Regions from separate parts of the Streptomyces sp. Tu6071 genome, predicted to be linked through region 4. Evidence: riboswitches for the same ligand, from Rfam matches in the RefSeq annotation. Region 4 holds a riboswitch; each other region holds the start of a gene.
What was found. A riboswitch is a leader RNA that binds a small molecule or an ion and turns the genes downstream of it on or off. The one in region 4 is predicted to bind thiamine pyrophosphate.

Region 1: linked by a shared signal. The riboswitch ahead of STTU_RS07970 (thiamine ABC transporter substrate-binding protein) and the one ahead of thiO (glycine oxidase ThiO) in region 4 are both predicted to bind thiamine pyrophosphate.
Region 2: linked by a shared signal. The riboswitch ahead of thiC (phosphomethylpyrimidine synthase ThiC) and the one ahead of thiO (glycine oxidase ThiO) in region 4 are both predicted to bind thiamine pyrophosphate.
Region 3: linked by a shared signal. The riboswitch ahead of STTU_RS02875 (purine-cytosine permease family protein) and the one ahead of thiO (glycine oxidase ThiO) in region 4 are both predicted to bind thiamine pyrophosphate.

The regions. Positions count from the first base shown of each region.
Region 1 is NZ_CM001165.1:1,979,275-1,984,565, forward strand. Features, by position in the region: gene STTU_RS07960 (ABC transporter ATP-binding protein) at 1-931, opposite strand, end outside; gene STTU_RS07965 (ABC transporter permease) at 931-2,832, opposite strand; gene STTU_RS07970 (thiamine ABC transporter substrate-binding protein) at 2,844-3,932, opposite strand; TPP riboswitch at 4,008-4,133, opposite strand; gene rlmN (23S rRNA (adenine(2503)-C(2))-methyltransferase RlmN) at 4,480-5,291, opposite strand, start outside.
Region 2 is NZ_CM001165.1:3,837,233-3,842,523, reverse strand. Features, by position in the region: gene thiC (phosphomethylpyrimidine synthase ThiC) at 1-1,533, opposite strand, end outside; TPP riboswitch at 1,526-1,673, opposite strand; gene STTU_RS15860 (YibE/F family protein) at 1,745-3,229, shown strand; gene STTU_RS15855 (SsgA family sporulation/cell division regulator) at 3,471-3,926, opposite strand; gene STTU_RS15850 (DUF5326 family protein) at 4,409-4,627, opposite strand; gene STTU_RS15845 (cupin domain-containing protein) at 4,986-5,291, opposite strand, start outside.
Region 3 is NZ_CM001165.1:686,318-691,608, reverse strand. Features, by position in the region: gene thiM (hydroxyethylthiazole kinase) at 1-74, opposite strand, end outside; gene STTU_RS02875 (purine-cytosine permease family protein) at 103-1,539, opposite strand; TPP riboswitch at 1,531-1,624, opposite strand; gene STTU_RS02870 (carboxylate-amine ligase) at 1,828-2,973, shown strand; gene STTU_RS02865 (M4 family metallopeptidase) at 3,108-5,147, opposite strand.
Region 4 is NZ_CM001165.1:6,038,298-6,043,588, reverse strand. Features, by position in the region: gene thiE (thiamine phosphate synthase) at 1-91, opposite strand, end outside; gene STTU_RS25560 (Rv2175c family DNA-binding protein) at 170-535, opposite strand; gene STTU_RS25555 (NAD(P)/FAD-dependent oxidoreductase) at 624-1,841, opposite strand; TPP riboswitch at 2,079-2,189, shown strand; gene thiO (glycine oxidase ThiO) at 2,206-3,342, shown strand; gene thiS (sulfur carrier protein ThiS) at 3,339-3,551, shown strand; gene STTU_RS25540 (thiazole synthase) at 3,557-4,351, shown strand; gene STTU_RS25535 (hypothetical protein) at 4,444-4,854, opposite strand; gene pknB (Stk1 family PASTA domain-containing Ser/Thr kinase) at 4,991-5,291, shown strand, end outside.

The sequences.
Region 1 (5,291 bases), 4.1 Mb from region 4:
TGTGCTCCCCTGACGCCGCCGTGACGCTTTCGTGCAGCGGCAACCGCCCCCACGGCGTCTCCGCGACGCGTCCCGTAACCCGGGCGCGTACCAGGTTGCCGAAGCCGAGGAAACGCGCGACGAAGGGATCAGCGGGGCGCCGCCAGACGTCGAGCGGCGCCCCGGACTGCGCGATCGCCCCGTCGCGCATGATGACGACCCGGTCGGCGAGGGCGAACGCCTCTCCCTGGTCGTGCGTCACGGCGAGCACCGTGGTGCCCAGCGCGGTGAACAGCTCGCGCAGCTCCTGCACGAGGCGTTCGCGCAGCGTCCTGTCGAGTTGTCCGAACGGCTCGTCGAGCATGAGCAGGCTGGGCCTGGGCGCGAGCGCGCGCGCCAGGGCGACGCGCTGCTGCTCGCCGCCCGAGAGCGAACCGACGCCGCGATGCCCCGCGTCGGCCAGTCCGACGAGCGACAGCAACTCGGCCACCCGCGCTTCGCGCTCACCCGACGGCATACGCCGCATGCGCAGACCGAACGCGACGTTGCCCGCGACGTCGCGCTGCGGGAAGAGCTGATGGTCCTGGAACATGAGTCCCACGCCGCGCCGGTGCACCGGCACGTCGCGCTGATCCTCGCCCCCGAGCCACACGCTCCCCGCGTCGAGCGGCTGCAAGCCCGCGACGGCGCGCAGGAGCGTCGATTTCCCGCTCCCGCTGGGCCCCAGGACGCAGACGACCTCGTGCGTGCGCACCGACAGGTCCACCGCGTCGAGCGCCGCCCGCCCGTTCCCGAAACGCACCGTGGCCCCGTCGACGCGCAACGCGGCCCTGGGCTCCGCTTCCCCTTGTCGCACGCCGACGACGCGCGACGTCGCGGCCCGCGCCGTCCCCCCGTCGCGCGCCGAAGCCTCGGCGGCGTTCTCGCGACGTGCACCACTGGAGCGCGGCATCAGCGCGACCTCTCCTTCGTAAGGGGCCCCTCGGTGGGGGCGGTGACCGCGCCGTCCGGGCGCAGCGCCGGAGCCTGGCGCGGCTTCGTGACGGCGGCGGGGCTGGACCGTGCACGGCCGGACGGACCCCTGCCTCCTTGGCCCACGTCGCGTGGGCGCAGCCGCTCCAGGACCAGCAGGGAGACGACGCACACCAGCATGAGGACAGTGGAGAGCGCCATTGCCTGCCCGTAGTTCAGGTCGCCGGGACGTCCCAGGAGGCGCGCGACGGCGACGGGCAGCGTCGGGCTGTCCGGGCGGGCGAGGAAGACGGTCGCGCCGAATTCGCCCAGTGACACGGCGAAGGCGAAGCCGGCGGCCACGAGCACCGCGCGACGTACCAGCGGCAGATCGACCTCCCACCACACCCGCCACGGCGACGCCCCGAGCACCGACGCGGCGTCGCGCAGCCGTTGGTCGACGGCGCGCAGCACGGGAAGCATCGTCCGGACGACGAACGGCGCGCCCACGAGTGCCTGAGCGAGCGGGACGAGAATCCAGGACGCGCGCAGATCGAGCGGAGGCTCGTCGAGCGCGATGAGGAAGCCGAAGCCCACGGTGACCGCCGACACCCCGAGCGGCAGCATCAGCAAGGCGTCGAATCCGCGGAGCAGCCGGGATACGCCGCCCGGCCGGCCGTCCTGCCCCCGTCGCTCACGGCTGAGCGCGACGGCGGCCAAGCCGCCGACGACGAGGGCGATGAGCGTCGCCACGGCCGCGTAACGCAGAGAGTTGCCGACCGCCGCGATGGGAGCGACGAGGAAGGTGCCTCCGTCTGCGGAACCGAGGGCCCGGAAGTAGGTCAGACCGAAGCCGTCCGGGGTGTCGAAGGCGCGCAGGACGAGCACCGCGAGCGGCAGCACGAGAAGTACCGCGACGACACCCAGGACGCCGCTCAGCAGCGTCCACTGCGCCACGCCGCGTGGCCGCCGCGCCGTGCGCGACGGGTCCACGAGCCGCAACGTGCTCTCGCCCCTGCGCAGCACCCACGCGTGCAGAGCCAGCACCGCCACGACGGCGCCGAGCTGGACGAGCGTCAGCACCGCCGCCGTGGAGAGATCGAGCAGCTGCGCCGTCTGCCGGTAGATCTCCACCTCCAGCGTCGAGTAGGCCGGGCCGCCGAGGATCTGCACGATCCCGAACGACGTGAAGGTGAACAGGAACACCATCAAGCCGGCCGACGCCACGGCGGGAGCGAGCGCAGGCAGCGTGACCGCCCGCCAGGCCCGCCAGCGCGAAGCGCCCAGGGTGCGCGCGGCGTCCTCCTGCCGCGTGTCCAGCTGCGCCCACAATCCGCCGACCGTGCGCACCACGACGGAGTAGTTGAAGAAGACGTGGGCCGCGAGGATCGCCCAGACCGTGGTGTCCAGGCGCACGCCCCACAGCTCGTCCAACAGCCCGCCGCGCCCGAGTACGGCGAGGAAGGCGCTGCCGACCACGACAGTGGGCAGGACGAAGGGCACCGTGACGACGGCGCGCAGCACGCCCTTCCCGGGGAAAGCAAAGCGCGCGAAGACGTACGCCCCGGGCAGTGCGAGGAGAAGGGTCAACGCCGTGGACACCAGGGCCTGCCACGTCGTGAACCAAAGCACGTCGCGTATGTCGCGGCGCCCCAGGACATCCGCGACGGCGCCGAGCTGCCACCCCGCCGAGGTGTGCAGCCCACGCCCCACGATCGCCGCGACGGGATAGCCGAAGAACAGCGCGAAGAAGAGCGCGGCGGCCGCGACGAGGAGCAGCACGGTGACGCGACGTCGCGTCACGGGACGCGCCGGGGTGAGGCGACGTCGCGCGGGACGTCGCGACGTGTCAGCGCGACCTACGGCGCGCGCCGACGCGTCGTGCGGCGTCCCAGGCGACATCCCGCGCGACCTCACTTGACGACCAGTGAGGTCCAGGCGTTGATCCAGTCCTCACGGTGCTCGGCGATCTTCTGCGGCGCGACGGTCCGCGCTCCGTCGGCCTCCGCTCCGTACCGCGTGAACAGATCCGGCAGCGCCGTCCCCTTGACGACCGGATTGACGAACATCTGGAGCGGCATGTCCCGCTGGAAGGTGTCGCTCAGCAGGAAGTCGAGGAGCGCCTTGCCGCCCTCCGGGTTGGGCGCACCGTCGAGCAGACCCGCGAACTCCGTCTGCCGGAAGCACGTCCCGGTCGCGACACCCGTGGGCGCGTCCTCGGGCCGCGGATCCGCGTAGAGGACCTCGACGGGCGGGCTGGAGGCGTACGAGACGACGAGCGGCCGGTCGCCGCCCGCCTTGTGTCCACCGGCGGAGCCCGAGAACTCCTCGTTGTACGCCTGCTCCCAGCTGTCCACGACCTTGACGCCGTTGGCGCGAAGCTTCTTCCAGTACGTCTGCCACCCCCGCTCCCCGTACTGCGCGACGCTTCCGAGGAGGAAGCCGAGACCCGGCGAAGACGTCGCGGTGTTCTCCGTCACGAGCAGGTTCTTGTAGGCGGGGTCGGCGAGGTCGGCGAGGGTCTTCGGCGGGTCGAGCTTCTTACCCTCGAAGTACTTCTTGTCGTAGTTGACGCATATGTCACCCGTGTCGATGGGGGTGACACGGTGCCGCTTGCCGTCGAGTTGGAGGTCTGCGGGGACGGCGGAGAGTCCCTTCGCCTCGTACGGCTGGAAGACTCCCTGATCCAGGGCGCGGGACAGCAGGGTGTTGTCGACGCCGAAGAAGACGTCGCCCTGAGGACGCCCCTTGGTGAGGACGGCCTGGTTCACCGCCTGACCGGCATCGCCGCTCTTGAGGACCTTGAGGCGGTACCCGGTCTTCTGCTCGAACTTCTTCAGCACGCTCTTGGAAGCGGCGAAGGAGTCGTGGCTGACGAGTGTGACGGTCTTGCCGCTCGACGGGCCGGCATCGGCCGCCGAGTCGTCGCCGCAGGCGGCGAGGCCGGTAGCGGCCAGACCCGCCGCGACTATGGCGGCGACGGTCTTGCGTCGGGTGGACATGAATTCCTCCTGGGGTGGCCAGGAGAAGACGCGGCCCTGCCCGCGGCCGGCGAGGCCGCGGGCAGGGCACAACAGCATGAGTGGTGACCGAACTCCCTACCCGGAATGACCCGGGCGAGGTTCAGAGGGTCTGCGACCTGTACACCGGTGACCGGTGTGGTGTCGCACTCTCAGCGCTGTGGCGCTCCCCTGTCGGAATGTGTACGTCGTACGGAGTATGAAGATGTCGCGCTCCCGGACGCGCCGCGAGCGATGCTGCTCTCCCACCCTATCGCTACGCCGCGCGGGGCACCGGTGCCGTCCAGGCCGCACCGCGTGCGACGTGCCTCGCGCCGTCCACGCCACGTCGCGTGCCCCACGTCCTCGCCGCCTCGCCTGCGCGACGTCCACGCCGCATCGTGCACACGACATGCCCTGCGCCTGCCCCGCCGCATCCTGCCCACACCCACGCACGCCGCGTCGCACGCCACCACGTCGCGTCGCGGCACCACGTCACCTCGCGGCACACGCGGCACCCCGCCGCCCTGCGCCGCCGCGCCATGCTCCCTCAGCGCTCCGCCGCCGCCAACTGCCCGCACGCGCCGTCGATCTCCTGCCCCCGGGTGTCGCGCACCGTCACCGGCACACCATGAGCCGCGATCGCGTCCACGAAGGCGCGCTCGTCCTCCGGCCGCGACGCGGTCCACTTCGACCCGGGCGTCGGGTTGAGCGGGATGAGGTTGACGTGCACGCGCTTGTTCTTCAGGAGCCGGCCCAGGAGGTCGCCGCGCCACGCCTGGTCGTTGATGTCGCGGATGAGCGCGTACTCGATCGACACCCGCCGCCCCGACTTCTCCGCGTACTCCCACGCGGCGTCCAGAACTTCACGTACCTTCCACCGCGTGTTGACGGGCACCAGCGTGTCCCGGAGCTCGTCGTCCGGGGCGTGCAGCGAGACGGCGAGCCTGCACTTGAACCCTTCGTCCGCGAAACGATGGATCGCGGGCACCAAGCCCACGGTGGACACCGTGATGCCGCGCTGCGAGAGCCCGAGCCCGTCGGGCTCCGGGTCGGTGAGCCTTCGGATGGCGCCCACGACGCGGTTGTAGTTGGCAAGAGGCTCGCCCATGCCCATGAAGACGATGTTGGAGAGCCTCGCCGGTCCGCCGGGAATCTCCCCGTCGCGCAGCGCGCGCATGCCCTCGACGATCTGGTGGACGATCTCGGCCGCCGAGAGATTGCGGTCGAGGCCGGCCTGCCCCGTCGCGCAGAACGGGCAGTTCATGCCGCAGCCCGCCTGCGAGGAGATGCACATGGTGACGCGGTCGGGGTAGCGCATGAGCACCGACTCGACGAGCGTGCCGTCGAAGAGACGCCACA
Region 2 (5,291 bases), 2.2 Mb from region 4:
CCACCGGAAGTCGAAGCGCGCCTGCGAGAGCGCGTCGTCCCACTCCTGAGCCCCCGGGTGCCCCTTCGCGAGGTCGGCGGCGTGGGCGGCGATCTTGTACGTGATGACACCGGTCTTCACGTCGTCCCTGTCGGGGAGCCCGAGGTGTTCCTTCGGCGTCACGTAGCAGAGCATCGCGGTGCCCCACCACGCGATCATCGCGGCGCCGATGCCGGAGGTGATGTGGTCGTAGCCCGGCGCGACGTCCGTGGTGAGCGGCCCGAGCGTGTAGAACGGCGCCCCGTCGCACACCTCCTGCTGCAGCTCGACGTTCTCCTTGATCTTGTGCATCGGTACGTGCCCGGGACCTTCGACCATCGTCTGCACGCCGTGTTCGCGGGCGACCGCGGTGAGTTCGCCGAGCGTGCGCAGCTCGGCGAACTGCGCCTCGTCGTTGGCGTCCGCGACGGAGCCGGGCCGCAGCCCGTCGCCGAGCGAGAACGTCACGTCGTAGGCGGCGAGGATCTCGCACAGCTCCTCGAAGTGCGTGTACAGGAAGGACTCCTGATGGTGAGCGAGGCACCACGCCGCCATGATGGAGCCGCCGCGCGAGACGATGCCGGTGGTCCTGCGCGCGGTGAGCGGCACGTACGCGAGCCGCACCCCCGCGTGCACGGTCATGTAGTCGACCCCCTGCTCGGCCTGCTCCACGATGGTGTCGCGGTACAGCTCCCAGCTCAGCTCCTCCGCCTTCCCGCCGGTCTTCTCCAGCGCCTGGTAGAGCGGCACGGTGCCGATGGGGACGGGGGAGTTGCGCAGAATCCACTCGCGGGTGGTGTGGATGTTCCGCCCGGTCGAGAGGTCCATGACGGTGTCGGCGCCCCAGCGCGTCGCCCACGTCATCTTCTCGACCTCCTCCTCGATCGAGGAGGTGACCGCCGAGTTGCCGATGTTCGCGTTGATCTTCACGAGGAACCGCTTGCCGATGACCATCGGCTCGCTCTCGGGGTGGTTGATGTTCGCGGGCAGTACGGCCCGCCCGGCGGCCAGTTCCTCGCGTACGACCTCGGGGGCGACGCCCTCGCGGAGCGCCGCGTACTCCATCTCCGCCGTGATCTCGCCGCGTCGCGCGTACGCGAGCTGCGTCACCGGCGCCGCCGAGCGGGCGCGACGCGGGCGGCGCGGACGCCCGGGGAAGACCGCGTCGAGGCCGCCCGCGCCGCCACGCGGGACGGTGTGCTGGAGACCGTCGTCCTCCGGCCGTACCACCCGGCCCGGATACGTCTCGGTGTCGCCGCGCGCCGCGATCCACGGTGCGCGGGGGGTGTCGAGCCCGCGCCGTACGTCCGTGGTGACGGACGGGTCGGTGTACGGGCCCGAGGTGTCGTACAGCGTCAGCGCGCGACCATCGCTCAGGTGCACCCTCCGCACGGGCACCCGCAGCCCGGCCCGTTCGCCCTCGACGTACGCCTTGTGCGCGCCGAGAGCGCGGGTGGGTGCGGTGGTGTCGTGCTGCTGCGCGGAGGCAGGGGTGTGCGCGTCCGATGTGGTCATGAGACCTACTCCCTACGCCGGCATTACCCGGTAACAGGTTCAGCGGTCGGCGCAGCGTTCGTCCTCCGGCCGCGCGTGCGGCCGTACGAGGAGATCAGCGCCCTCTCAGCCCGGTGCTCCGAGCTCCCGCGGGGACAAATCGCGTCCCACGCTAGCGTCCGTCCGGGCGTGCTGGCCAGAGGGCCCCCTCCGTTCTTGCGATGATCGGCCGGTGACGACGCCACCTCCCACGCCTCAGGCGCCCGCACCGCCCCCCTCGCCCCCGGAGGACCGCGGCCGAGCCCCGGGCCACGAGCACAACCACCACCACGGCCCGGCGACGCCCGGTTCACGGCGGCTGCGCACGGTCATCGCGGCTGTCCTGGTCCCCTTCGCCGCCGCCGTCGTCGCCGGGCTCGTCCTGCTGTGGCCCGGTGCTCCGGGGGCACACGAGCGGTCGGGCGTCGGCTTCGACCGGCAGACCGTCAGCGGCAAGGTCACGGGCATCGAGCACGTCGGCTGCAACGACGCGGCCGGGGGCGGCGGCGCGGGGGCGGGAGGCGGCGGGAACGGCCCGCAGGACCCCTCGGCAGGCGGTACGGGCTCCTCGGCGTCCGGCGGTACGGGGGCGTCGGGGCCGGGCGCGGAATCCGGCGCGGGCTCGGGGGAGCACGCGGCGGGTGTCTGCGAGCAGGCGACGGTCGAGATCACCGAGGGGAAGGACAAGGGGCACCGCTACCCCGAGCTGATCCGCCCCGACGCCTCGCGCCGGCTCCACGCGGGCCAGCTGGTCGTCCTCGCCTACGCGCCCGACGCGCCGCGCGCCCTCCAGTACTCCGTCACGGACGTGGGCCGTACCCCGCCGATGGTGCTGCTGGCCGCGGTCTTCGCGCTCGTCGTCGTGGCGGTGGGAAGGCTGCGGGGCCTCATGGCGCTCGTGGCGCTCGCGGTGAGTTTCCTGGTGCTGACCTTCTTCATCCTGCCCGCGATCCTGGAGGGGTCGAACCCGCTCGTCGTGGCGGTGGTCGGGGCGAGCGCCATCATGCTGATCGCCCTTTACCTGTGCCACGGCCTCAGCGCACGTACCTCCGTCGCGGTGCTCGGCACCCTCACCTCGCTGCTGCTCATCGGGGTACTGGGCTCGCTCTTCATCGGCTGGGCGGCGCTCACCGGCAACACCGACGACAACACGGGGCTCATCCACGGGCTCTACCCGCACATCGACATGAGCGGGCTGCTCCTGGCAGGGGTCCTCATCGGCTCACTCGGTGTGCTCGACGACGTGACGGTCACGCAGACTTCGGCCGTCTGGGAGCTGCACCAGGCCGACCCCGGGATGACGCGGCGCGCGCTGTACCGGGCGGGGCTCCGGATCGGCCGCGACCACATCGCCTCGGTGGTCAACACTCTGGTTCTCGCCTACGCGGGGGCCGCGCTACCGCTCCTGCTGCTCTTCTCGCTCGCGCGCAGCGACGTGGGCGCGGTCGCGACGAGCGAACTCGTCGGCGAGGAGATCGTGCGGACGCTCGTCGGCTCGATCGGCCTGGTCGCCTCGGTGCCGGTCACGACGGCGCTCGCGACCCTCGTGGTCTCGGCGGACCGTGTTCCGCACCCGCCGTCGTCCGGCGTCGGGGGCGTTCCGCCGCGACCTGAGGTGCCCGGCCCCGTATCCGCCGGGCGGCTGCTCGGGGGCGGCGGACGCCGCAGGAAACGCTGAGGGGCGGGCACGCGGGCGGGCGCGGGGCCACGACGGGCACGACGGACCTGACGGGCACGGAGCCGCGACGGGCACGGAGCCGCGACGGGCGCGAGGGGCGGGCGGGCCGTTGCGGGCACGACGGGCGGGCGGACCGCCGCGAGCGAGGGGCCGACGGACCCGACGCGGCACGGGGGTGGGCGTCGCTCCGGTTCCCGGCGAGGGTTCCGGGCGGATTCCGGCCTGGGGGTTCCGGGCGGGCTCAGCCCGCGCTCGGCTCCTCGGCGAGGATGCGGTGCAAGGCGTCGTCGAGGTGGCTCTCGAAGTCGGCGCAGGCGCGCTCCTCGCCCAGCGGGACGAGGCGGTCGGTGCGGTCGAGGAAGGCGACGATCGGCGCCATGCCCACCCGGAAGAGGGCCTGGTCGGTGCCGACCTGGAGCCTGATGTGCAGTTCTCCGGGGCCCTCCCCGTCGAGCAGGGGCTCCGGCTCCACGGGCGAGACCCGCACGTCCCCGTCGCCGCACGCCTCGTCGATGCCGTCCGCCAGCAGTTCGCGCCCGAACGTCCACGAGACCGGGGCATCACCGGGCAGGTGGAAGGTGAGCCGTACCGCGTAGGGATCGGCGGCCTCGTAGCGAAGCTCGACGGGGATACGGAACGAGAGCTCCTCGGAAACGAGGAAGCTCATCATGACCTCTGCCTGTACGGACTCGCGCATCGCCAACCCCGTCGATTGCCGTCACCTTGCCAGGGGCAAATCCCCTGACACTCCTGACATCTAGCTCAGTGAACACATCACATCACAGCGCGTGATCCCGCTGTTGCTGATTGCGGGAAGAAACGTGAGGGAAAATCCGTCCGAGCCGTTTCCGGTCGGGCGGTTCGTGGAATCCCCGCCACCGATCACCCGTATTCCGGCTGCCCCCAGGGGTTCCGCACATGCAAGGCGCGCGGGGATTCCTCCACGTTCACCCCTTCGGCCCGCATGGACCATACGAACACACCGGCCCCGGGCGGCAACACCGACGGCCCAAGCGTCACGCAGAGCTATGCATCAGTGGAGGACAAGGGCGCTCCTCCGGACGGGAGTTGATGGTCGACGACACCCATTCGGGGGGTGTTCCGTCAACTCCGGGACGCGGAATTCCCCCGCCGGTGGCCGCGCGACGGGCGCGGCGCGGACCGGCGCGGGCCGCTCGCTCAGCGCCGGCTTCCTGGCCCCGCCGACTCCTTGAACTTGCGCACGACGAACACGAGCGCCGCGACCACGACGACGAAGACGAGCACCTTGAAGAGCAGGCCGATCACCACACTCAGAACAGAGACGATCACCCCGCCGAAGATCGCCAGCGCGATGAGCGGAACGGCCACCCACTTCACCCACCACGGAAGGTCCGTGACTATCTCCCGCACACCCATCGTTGCTCCCTCGCTTCCACCGGTTCCGGGTCCCGCCCGGCCTGTTTCGATGCTAGGCGGGAAAACCCGGCAAGAGGGCGCTCGGCAACCCTGGCTTATCCCTGATTCGTACCCCTAGGGGAGAGGGCCCCTATATCCGTGGGAACCCTGAGAAACACCCCGCTGAACTGGCCTTTCCCTCTCAGGGTTCCCACCCGGAACCGCCCGCGGATTCCCGGGACTGCTCGCGGGTTGCCGAACCGCCCGCGGGTTCCTGGGCCGCCCGCCGGTTCCCGGACCGCCCACAGGTCCCCGGACCACCCGCGGATTCCCGGACCGCCCGCAGGTTCTGAGGGCGCTCGCTCCCCCGGCGTCCTCCTCAGCCCTCCGGCGGCGAGAAGACGACGAGGACCCGCAGGTCCTCGCTGATGTGGTGGAAGCGGTGCGGGGTCCCCGCGGGCACGTAGACGACGCTGCCGCGCGCGACCTCCGTCGTCTCCTGCCCCACGGTGAGCGCGGCCCGCCCACTCACCACGAGGTAGACCTCGTCCTGCCGGTGCGGCTGCTGGGGGTCGGAGGCCCCCGCGTCGAGCGCGTAGAGCCCCACGGACATGTTCCGCTCGCGCAGGAACTGCAAGTACGCGCCCTCGTTCGCGGACCGTTCGAGGTCCAGCTCGTCCAGCCG
Region 3 (5,291 bases), 5.4 Mb from region 4:
CACTGCACGAGCGGCTCGGCGCCGCGCACCCGCGCGAGCGCGGCACGGGTGGCTTCCAGGGGCTCAGTGGTCATGGCAGGACTCCCAGGGGTGGTACGGGGATCACGCGGCCTCGCGGCCGGCGCGCAGCCGCAGCGGGGCGTAGACGAGCAGCGCCACCACGAAGGCGACGTAGTACGCGAGGTCCGCGCCGTGCAGCGCGTCGGCGACCGGGCCCGCGTACAGCGAGGTGTTCATGAAGGGCACGGCGGCGGCGAAACCGACGAGGAACGCGAGGGGCGCGGGCCACCACGGCACGGGCCGCGCGCTCTCGACGCCGAGGTCGAGCCCCGTACCCGTACGGGCCCTCGCCCCGGCCCGCGCGCGCCAGTCCACGACGACGACGGCGACGAACCCCGGAATCCAGTAGCCCACGAAGAGCAGCACGTTCTGGAAGCGCGCGGTCGTGTCGGCGGCGTGCATCCACAGCACGAGCGGGAAGCCGAGCGCCGCCGCGCCCGCCGCGGCGAGTGGGCGCGGGACGCGCACGCCGACCGTCTGGAGCGCGAGCGAGCCGCTGTAGTCGTTCATCGCGTTGCTGCACAGCGCGGCGAGCGCGACGGCGAGCAGCCCGAAGGCGCCGAGCCAGCCCCCGCCGAGCAGCTTCTCGACGCCGCCCGCCGTCTGGTCGGTGAAGACCGAGGCGCCCCACAGACCGAGCGTCTGCACGACGACGAAGGACAGGCTCACACCGAGCAGCGTGTACCAGAACATCCGCGTCCGCGAGGTCTTCGTCGGCAGATAGCGGCTGAAGTCGCTCGCGTACGGGGCCCAGGACAGCGACAGGCTCAGCGCGACCGTGCTGGTCAGCATGATCGCGCCGAAGCGGTCCATGCCGTGCGCGCTGCCCGAGGCCGCCGGGCTCACGCCGTCGAGCATCTTCACGGCGAGGATCACGAAGGCCACCGCGAGGACGAACGACATGAGCTTCTGGAGCCGGTGGATCGCCTCGTAACCGAGCGCCCCCACGAGGCCCTGCCCGGCCATCATCACGAGCACCCCGAGCCAGAACGGCCAGTCGAACAGCCGCGCGAGCGCGTCCCCGCCGAAGAGGCCGATGAGCGCGTCCCACGCGACCGACGAGAGCCACTGGAGGACCCCCGGCAGCACGACGGCGGGCCCGAAGGCGAGCCGCGAGAGCGGGAGCTGACCGGCCCCGGTCCCGCTGCCCCACGTACCGAGGTACGCGACGGGCACCGCCCCGAGGAGCGTGCCCGCGACGACCGCCGCGAGCGCGGTCGCGAAGTCGAGACCGAGGACGATGCCGAGGGTCCCCGTGAAGACCCCCGTCATGGTGAGGTTCGGCGCGAACCACACCGTGAAGAGCCTGCCCGGACCGCCGTAGCGCCGGTCGTCGGGCACGGGCGCGATGCCGCGCGCCTCGACGCGCAGATCGCCGGGGGCCTCGGGCATCCGGCCGCCGAAGACACGGGAGGCCGGGTCCGAGCGCTGAAGGGCCGTGCCCTCCGGGGCGTGACCGGGGGCATGCGGCAATGACATGGAAGACATCCCTCCGCCAGTACGAGCTGGTTCAGGTTCGACGGGTGTGATCTCAGCCCCTGGCGGGGCACCCCGTGTCCGGTGATGCCGCCAGCGTAACGCCTGGTCGCGCGGCGCCGCGAAGGACCTTCGCGCCCCCGGATCGCGGAAGCACGGCCTCCGTGCGCCGGGGCGCCCCGTATGCGCTCTCCTGCGACCTTTCCGCCGGCGGCAAAGTGGATAGGCCCGGCCCCGGGGCCCGCCGTTCGGGCCTCCCGCGTCCCACTCCACTTCACGAGGAGCTGCCGCATGCCCGCCAGCGCAACGCAGAGCGGGGGCGCGGGCTTACCCGCGGCCCACAGCGCACCCCCCACCCTCGGCGCCGAGGAGGAGTTCCTGCTGGTCGACGCCGAGACCCTGGTCCCGGTCGACGCCGCCGAACGGGTGCTCGACGTGCACCACAGGCTCCACCCCAAGGGAGCGGTGACGGTCCCGCAGCGCGAACTGCTCAGCAGCATGATCGAGACCACGAGCCCGGTGTGCGCGGGCCTGCCCGAGCTGCGGGCCGAGGTCTCCGCCGCGCGCGAGCGCCTCGTCGAGGCGGCGGGAAAGGCCGGCTGCCGTGTCCTCGCCCACGGCACGGCGGCACGCCAGGCCCCGCCCCGCACCCCGACGGAGGCTCCGCACTACCGCGACGTCGCCGGGCTCTACCGCCTCCTCGCCCAGGGCACCGAGACCTGCGGCTGCCACATCCACGTCGGCGTCCCCGACCGCGAGGCCGCGGTGCACGCCCTCGACCACGTCCGCCCCTGGCTGCCCGTGCTCCTCGCCCTCTCGGCGAACTCCCCCTACGAACACGGCGTCGACACCGGCTTCGCGAGCTGGCGCACCATGGTCCTCTCGCGCTGGCCCACCACGCAGATCCCGCCGTACTTCACGGACGCGGCCGACTACGACGCGACGCACCGCAGGCTCTTCGCGACCGGTGTCCTCCCTGAACGCGCCCGCAACGCCTACTGGCTCGCCCGCCCGTCCGCGCACGTCCCGACGCTGGAGGTGCGCGTCGCCGATGTCATGCCGACCGTGCGCGAGGTCGCCGCGCAGGCAGGGCTCACGCGCGCGCTCGTCGTCACGGCGCTGCGCGAGCGCGCGGCGGGCCGCGTCCCGGCGCCGGTCCCGGCGCACGACGTCGCCGCCGCGCTGTGGACCGCGGCGCGGTACGGGCTCGGCGGCTCGCTCGTCCACCCGGAGAGCGGCACGGCCGTACCGGCGGGCGAAGCGGTCGCGGCCCTGCTCGCCCACGTCGGCGAGGCGCTCGCGGACCTCGGGGACGAGGAGGAGGTCAATGCGGTGGTCCGGGACCTCCTCCACCGGGGCGAACCGGCCCGGCGGCAGCGGGCGGCGGCGCGGGGGCAGGCGCCGGGGGACGTGGGGGAGTGGGGAGTGGTGGGCTGACGGACGCCCGGCACAGAGGGGAAACCCCCTTTCGGTAAAGGCAGTTGATACGGGACGACGCCCCGGCCACCTGAGGTGGCCGGGGCGTCGCGTCCGGCGGGGGGTCCAGTTCCGCCGAGATCTTGCGAGGGGGTTTACGGGAAGGTCAGCGACCAGCCGTTGATGGTGCCCTTGTCGCCCGAGTAGACGTCCTGCACCTTGAGCTTCCACGTGCCGTTGGCGGCGACCGAGGAGGCGTTGACGGTGTAGGTGGCCTTGACGTTGTCCGCCGAGTCCGAGGAGCTGGAGTTCTTGAGCCGGTAGCTCGTGCCGTTCGGGGCGACGAGGTCCACCACGAGGTCACCGCGGTAGGTGTGCGTGATGTCCACCGCGACCGACAGGTTCGACGGCGCGTTGCCGCTGCGACCCGTCACCGCGAGCGAGGAGGTGACGGCCGAACCGGCGTCCGGTATCGCGACCTTGGTGGTGGAGGTGAACACCGTCCCGCCGCCGTTGCCCGGGTCCGTGCCGCCGCCGGAGCGGGCGCCGACGTTGATCGCCGCCCAGGCGTCCTGCACCGCCTTGTACTCGGCCGAGGTCGCCCCGTAGAGCGAGGAGGCCGCCGCGAGCGTGCCGGTCCTGGCGCCCGCGTAGTTGGTGGTGGAGGTGAACTGCGTGGTGAGCGCCTTGTACCAGATCTGGAGCGCCTTGTCCCGGCCGATGCCGGTGACCGGAAGCCCGTCGTACGTCGGCGAGTTATAGCTCACGCCGTTGACGGTCTTGGCGCCGCTGCCCTCCGAGAGGAGGTAGAAGAAGTGGTTCGCGGGGCCCGAGGAGTAGTGCACGTCCTTGTTGCCGAGCGTGGACGACCAGTTGTCGGCCGAGGCGCCGTCCTTGCTGGGCTTGTCCATGTAGCGCAGCGGGGTGCCGTCGCCGTTGATGTCGATCTTCTCGCCGATGAGGTAGTCACCGGGGTCGGTCGCGGTGTTGGAGTAGAACTCCACCCCCGTCCCGAAGATGTCGCTCGTCGCCTCGTTGAGACCGCCGGACTCGCCGCTGTAGTTGAGGCCCGCGGTCTCCGAGGTGACGCCGTGGCTCATCTCGTGGCCCGCGACGTCGAGCGCGGTGAGCGGCGCGGCGTTGCCCGCCCCGTCCCCGTACGTCATGCAGAAGCAGCTGTCGTCCCAGAACGCGTTGACGTACTGGTTGCCGTAGTGCACCCGCGAGTAGGCGGCCACGCCGTCACCGCGGATACCGCTGCGCCCGAAGGTGTTCTTGTAGAAGTCCCACGTCTCCTGCGCGCCGTAGGCCGCGTCGGCCGCCGCCGTCTCGGGAGTGGTGCCCTTCCCGTCGCCCCACACGTCGTCGGGACCGGAGACGAGCGTCCCGGTGCCCGAGGTCTTGTTGGCGAGGGTGTACGTCTTGTGGCCGCCGCGCGTCGCGTCCGTCAGGTTGTACGTCGAACCCGACTTCGTGGTGCTGATCGTCACTGTGCCGCTGTACTGCGTGTTGGCCGTGCCGTTCTCGATGCCCTGGTACTCGTACAGCTTCGCGCCCGTCGCGGCGTCCGTCACGACGTGCAGTTCGTTGGGCGTGCCGTCCTCCTGGAGCCCGCCGATCACGGTCTCGTACGCGAGTACGGGCTTGCCCTCGGCGAGCCACACGACCTTGCGCGGCGCCTGGTCGGTCGCCGGCTTCGCGGCGCCCTGCGCCTTCGCCGCGCCGAGCGCCTGCTTCTGCGCCGTCGCCGCGGGGACCTTCGCGGTGGTCTTCACGCCGCTGAGCTTCGCCTGCGAGGCCCGTACGACCTTGCCGGTCTCACCGGCCGGGTTCGTGGTGACGACCAGGTCGCCGCCGAGGACGGGCAGTCCGTCGTACGTGCGCTCGTAGCGCGTGTGCAGCGTGCCGTCCTGGTCCTTGATCACATCGCGGGCGACCAGCTTCTCCTGGGCGCCGAGGCTCAGTTCGCCCGCCGTCGCGGCGCTCTTCTTCTGTGCCTTGGCGATGAGTTCGGCGCGCTGTGCGGGGGACAGCTTCGCCGGCAGGGCTCCCGGCCTGGCCGCCGAGGCGGCTTTCCCGGTGGGGGAGGGCGCGGCGGTGGCCACGCCCGTCTGCATCGCGGCGGTCAGCAGCGCGGAGACCGCGAGCAGTGCGCCGCCGGTGGCGGCGGCGCGGCGGGAGGAGGTTCGTCTCAAGGAAGGGCTCCTTCAACGGGCCGCGCACAGGCGGCCGGTGGGGTGACGAAGGGCCCGCGGTGGGCGGTGGGGAAGGAGCGTGCCGACCGCTGGCCGAGGGAGACTGTGGCAGCCCCGGCCGCTGAATGTCAGGTGCGCATCACG
Region 4 (5,291 bases):
CGTTCCGGTGCTTGCGGGCGTCCGTGCAGAGGTAGAGACGGGCGTCCGCGAGTACGGTGCGCGCCGCCGCGTGCGGTGTCCGGTCCGGCATGTCCCACCCCTGTTCGTATGACCTGACGATCATGCCACTCGCCCAGGGGTGGGCGTCACCGTGGTCCCGCGGCCCGGCTCAGACGGCCAGGGCCTGGGCGCGGCGCTTCACCTCCGTGCCACGGTTCTCGCTCATGGCCTGGGCGGGGGTGCCGGGAAGCGTCGGGTCGGGGGTGAACATCCACTGGATGATCTCCACGTCGTCGAAGCCGTCGTCGCGCAGCAGGGTCAGCAGCCCGGCGAGTCCCCGCACGGTGCGGTTGCCGTCGAGGAAGGCGGCGGGCACGTAGAGCGCGTTGTTCTCGCCCCGGCGGACGGCGACGAGCTGGCCCTCCTTCACCAGCTGGCGCACCCGGGTCACCTCGACGTCGAACCGTTCGGCGATGTCGGGGAGGCTGAGCCACTCGGGGACGAGCGCTTCGGTCTTGGCATCAATCTGGGTCACGGGACAAGCGTGCCATCCCGGGCGGCCGGGCGGTAGCGGGAGGGTCCCCGCGGGCGACGGGCCCGGGGAACGGGGCCCGGTGAGCGGCTCAGCGCACGGCCGTCTTCAGGGGTCGCGCCGGGTCCGCGAGGAGCGCGGGGTCGAGCGTCGCGCCCGAGGCGATGAGCTTGCGGCCCTGGGCGAGGTCGCGGGGGCGGCCGACGGCGAGCACGGCGGCGAGCCGCCCGTCCTCCTCCAGCCAGCACACGGACCAGGCGGGCCCGTCCGGGGCGCCGCGCCACACGAGGCGGCTCGCGCCCGCGTGGTCGCCCGCGTACTGCACGAAGCGGCCGAACTGCTCGGACCAGAAGTAGGGCACCGGGTCGTAGGGCTCGGCGCGCTCGCCGGTGAGGACGCCGGCCAGGGTGTGCGGGCCCTGGAGGGCGTTGTCCCAGTGGTGGACGAGGAGGCGCCGCCCGTACCGCCGCGACGGGAAGGAGGCGCAGTCGCCGACGGCGTGGACGTCGGGCAGCGAGGTGCGCAGCCAGGCGTCGGTGCGGACGGAGCCGTCCGGGGCGAGGTCGATGCCGGAGCCTTCGAGCCAGCCGGTGACGGGGCGGGCGCCGATGCCGACGAGGACGGCGTCGGCGGGTACGCGCTCGCCGCCCTCCAGCACGACGGCCGTGTCCTCGACGGCGGCGACGCGGGAGCCGGTCCGCAGCCGGGCGCCCGCCTCGGCGTACCACTTCGCCATCGGCGCGGCGACCTCGGCGGGCAGCGCGCCGCTGAGCGGGTGCCCGGTGGCCTCCAGGACGGTGACGGCGCAGCCCGCCTCGCGCGCGGCGGTCGTGAATTCGGCGCCGATCCAGCCGGCGCCGACGACGGCCACCTCGGCGCGGCGCGCGAGCACCTCGCGCAGGGCCCGCACGTCGTCGAGGGTGTGCAGGAGGTGGACGTGGGGGTGCTGGGCCGTGCCGGGGAGCCGTACGGGCGCGGCGCCGGTCGCGAGCACGAGGTGGTCGTAGCCGAGCGGGCCCTCGCTCGTGTCGATCTCGTGCGCGGCGGCGCGCAGTCCGCTCGCGCGGACCCCGAGGCGCAGTTCGGTGCCGAGCGCGGCGAAGTCGACGTCGAAGGCGGAGGTCTCGGCGCTGCCGAGGAGCACGGACTTGGAGAGCGGCGGGCGGTCGTACGGGGCGTGCGGCTCCTCACCGAGCAGTACGACGTCCCCGCCGTACCCCTCCTCGCGCAGCGCCACGACGGTCCGCACGCCCGCCATCCCGGCGCCGACGACAACGACCCGCCCCTGCTGCTCCCGGTCTCCGCTCACGCCCGCAACTCTAGGCCGCCCACCCCACCCCCCGGGCCCGAGCCCGCAAGAGATCCCGCCCACACCGACCCTCCGCCCACGATCCGGGACCGGGGACCGGGGGCCATCGGGACCGGGGCCGGGGCCTCCCGGCGGAGGCCGTACGACCGGGGCCGAGGGGCCGGGACGGGACGGCCCGTGGCCCGGGTGGAGCGGGGACCGCCGCCGGGGGCCGCGCCCGCACCGCCTAAGCTGTGCCGCGCACACCGCGGGAGTCCGGGCGGACCGGGCTGAGAGGGGGGCTGCGGCCTCCGACCGTATGAACCTGATCCGGGTCATTCCGGCGAAGGGAGGGGGCTTGGTGGCCAGTGGTGGGGATGTCCTCGTGGTCGGGGGCGGGATCGTCGGGCTCGTGACGGCGTGGCGGGCCGCGCTCGGCGGGGCGCGGGTGACCGTGGTCGATCCGGAGCCGGGGGGCGGGGCGGCGCAGGTCGCCGCCGGGATGCTCGCCGCCGTCACCGAACCGCACCACGGCGAGGAGGCGTTGCTCGCGCTCGGGCTCGCCTCGGCGCGGCGGTGGCCGGAGTTCGCCGCCGAACTGGGCGAGGCGAGCGGGCGGGACCTCGGGTACCGGACCTGCGGGACGCTCGCCGTCGCGCTGGACGCCGACGACCGCGCCGAACTGCGCGAACTCCACGCCCTGCACACGCGTCGCGGGCTCGACGCGCAGTGGCTGACGGGGCGTGAGTGCCGTCGTCTGGAGCCGATGCTCGCGCCGGGGATACGGGGCGGGCTGCGTGTCGAGGGCGACCACCAGGTCGATCCGCGCCGGGTCGTGGGGGCGCTGCTCGTCGCCTGCGCGCGGGCCGGGGTGGAGTTCCGGCGGGCGAGGGCGGCGCGGCTCGTGGTGGAGGCGGAGCGGGCGCGCGGGGTCGTCCTCGCGGACGGCGCGCGCCTCGACGCGGCGCGCACGGTGCTCGCGGCCGGGTGCTTCAGCACGGACCTGGAGGGGCTGCCGCCCGAGGTCGCCGTGCCCGTACGGCCCGTGAAGGGGCAGGTCCTGCGGCTGCGGATGGACGGCGCGTACGCGGACTTCCTGCGGCGCACGGTGCGCGCGGTCGTGCGGGGCGGGAGCCTCTACCTCGTGCCGCGCGAGAACGGCGAACTCGTGGTCGGCGCGACGAGCGAGGAGCGGGGCAGGGACACGACGGTCACGGCGGGCGGCGTGTACGCCCTGCTGCGCGACGCGCACGAACTGCTCCCCGGCATCACGGAACTCGCCCTCACCGAGACCCGTGCCGGGCTGCGCCCCGCCTCGCCCGACAACGCGCCCCTCCTCGGCCCCACGGCGCTCCCCGGGCTGCACCTCGCGACGGGCCACGGCCGCAACGGTGTCCTGCTCGCCCCGGAGACGGGCGCCGTCATGGCGCACGCGCTGGCGCACGACGCGCTGCCCGAGGCGGCGCTCCCCTTCAGTCCCCGGCGATTCACGCGTACCCACACCCCGGAGCCCGTGCTGTGAACCTCGACCTGACCGTGAGAGTCAATGGCGCCGAGCGTGCCGTTCCGCCGGGAACGACGCTCGACGCGCTCGTCGCCGGGCTGAGCCGGGCCCGTACGGGCGTCGCCGCCGCCGTCAACGAGACGGTCGTCCCGCGCGGCGACTGGCCCGCGACCGTGCTCGCCGCGGGGGACCGCGTCGAGATCCTGACCGCTGTACAGGGAGGCTGAGCACCATGGCCGACGATCCTTTCGTCCTCGGCGGCACCACGTACGCCTCGCGCCTGATCATGGGGACGGGCGGGGCGCCCAGTCTCGACGTCCTGGAGCGCGCGCTGACCGCCTCGGGCACGGAGCTGACGACGGTCGCGATGCGCCGCCTGGACCCGGGCACGCAGGGTTCGGTGCTCTCGGTGCTCGACCGGCTCGGCATCCGCGTGCTGCCGAACACGGCGGGCTGCCACACGGCGGGCGAGGCGGTGCTCACGGCGCGTCTCGCGCGGGAGGCGCTCGGCACGGACCTCGTGAAGCTGGAGGTCGTCGCGGACGAGCGCACGCTGCTTCCCGACCCGGTGGAGCTGCTCGACGCGGCCGAGGTCCTCGTCGACGACGGGTTCACCGTGCTCCCGTACACGAACGACGACCCGGTGCTCGCGCGGAAGCTGGAGGACGTGGGCTGCGCGGCCGTCATGCCGCTCGGCTCGCCGATCGGCTCCGGGCTCGGCATCCGCAATCCGCACAACTTCCAGCTCATCACGGAGCGGGCGCGGGTCCCGGTGATCCTCGACGCGGGCGCCGGAACGGCCTCGGACGTGGCGCTCGCGATGGAGCTGGGCTGCGACGCGGTGATGCTCGCCTCGGCCGTGACGCGGGCGCGCGAGCCGGAGCTGATGGCGCGCGCGATGCGGCACGCGACGGAGGCGGGGCGCCTGGCCCGCCGCGCGGGCCGCATCCCGCGCCGCCACTTCGCCGAGGCGTCCTCCCCGCTGGAGGGCCGCGCCGAGCTGGACCCGGAGCGTCCGGCGTTCTGAGGTACGGGGACGGGGCTGCGGTCCACGGACGGGGCTGCGGCGCGCGGGCGGGGCTGCGATCCGCGGACGCGTCGGCCCCGCCCCGTCCCGCCTCACCCCCCGCTCCGCACCCCCGTCAGGTGGTCCCGGAACTCCTGGAAGGCGTGCCACCCCGACGTGTCGCCCGCCTCGGTGAGCACCCAGCCCGCCGGGTCGCAGGCGCGCGCGCCCAGCGCCTCCGCGATGCGCAGGACGACGGGGAGGACGTCGTCCCCGCCGCCGCGCACGTGGAGCATGACCGCGTCGACCGGCTCCGCGTCCCCGATGTTCAGCTCCATGGACCAGCCGGGCCCCTCCAGTTCCCCCCAGGCCGGGTCGGAGAGGTCGGCCTCGGGCACGGCCCCCGCGAGCGCGGCGAGCACGTCGGCGCGCGGGCCGAGGGGAAGCCCGGGGGAGCCCTCGGGCAGGTCCTCCACCGAGGCGCAGCCCTCGGGCAGCCGCAGCACCAGCACGTCCCAGCTCATGTCCAGTTCCTTCCGTCCGGCCACGTGGGGGGGCGGGCGAGCGCGCCCGGTGACCGCCTCCACCGTGCCACCCGCCACTGACACCGCGTGACACGGCCGCCCCGGACGGCTCCGGTCGGCCCCGTAGACTCGCCGGGTGGACACAAGGCCGGCCGATCACAACGCCCCGCTCGTCGGGAAGGTCCTCGACGGGCGGTACCGGGTGGACGCGCTCATCGCGGCCGGGGGCATGTCGACCGTGCATCGCGCGGTCGACCTGCGCCTGGACCGGGTGGTCGCGCTCAAGGTCATGCACCCCGAACTCGCGACGGACGCGCTGTTCGTCGAGCGGTTCATCCACGAGGCGAAGTCGGTCGCGCGGCTCGACCACCCGAACGTGGTGGGCGTCTTCGACCAGAACGCGGACGGCGCCTCGGTCTACCTGGTCATGGAGTACG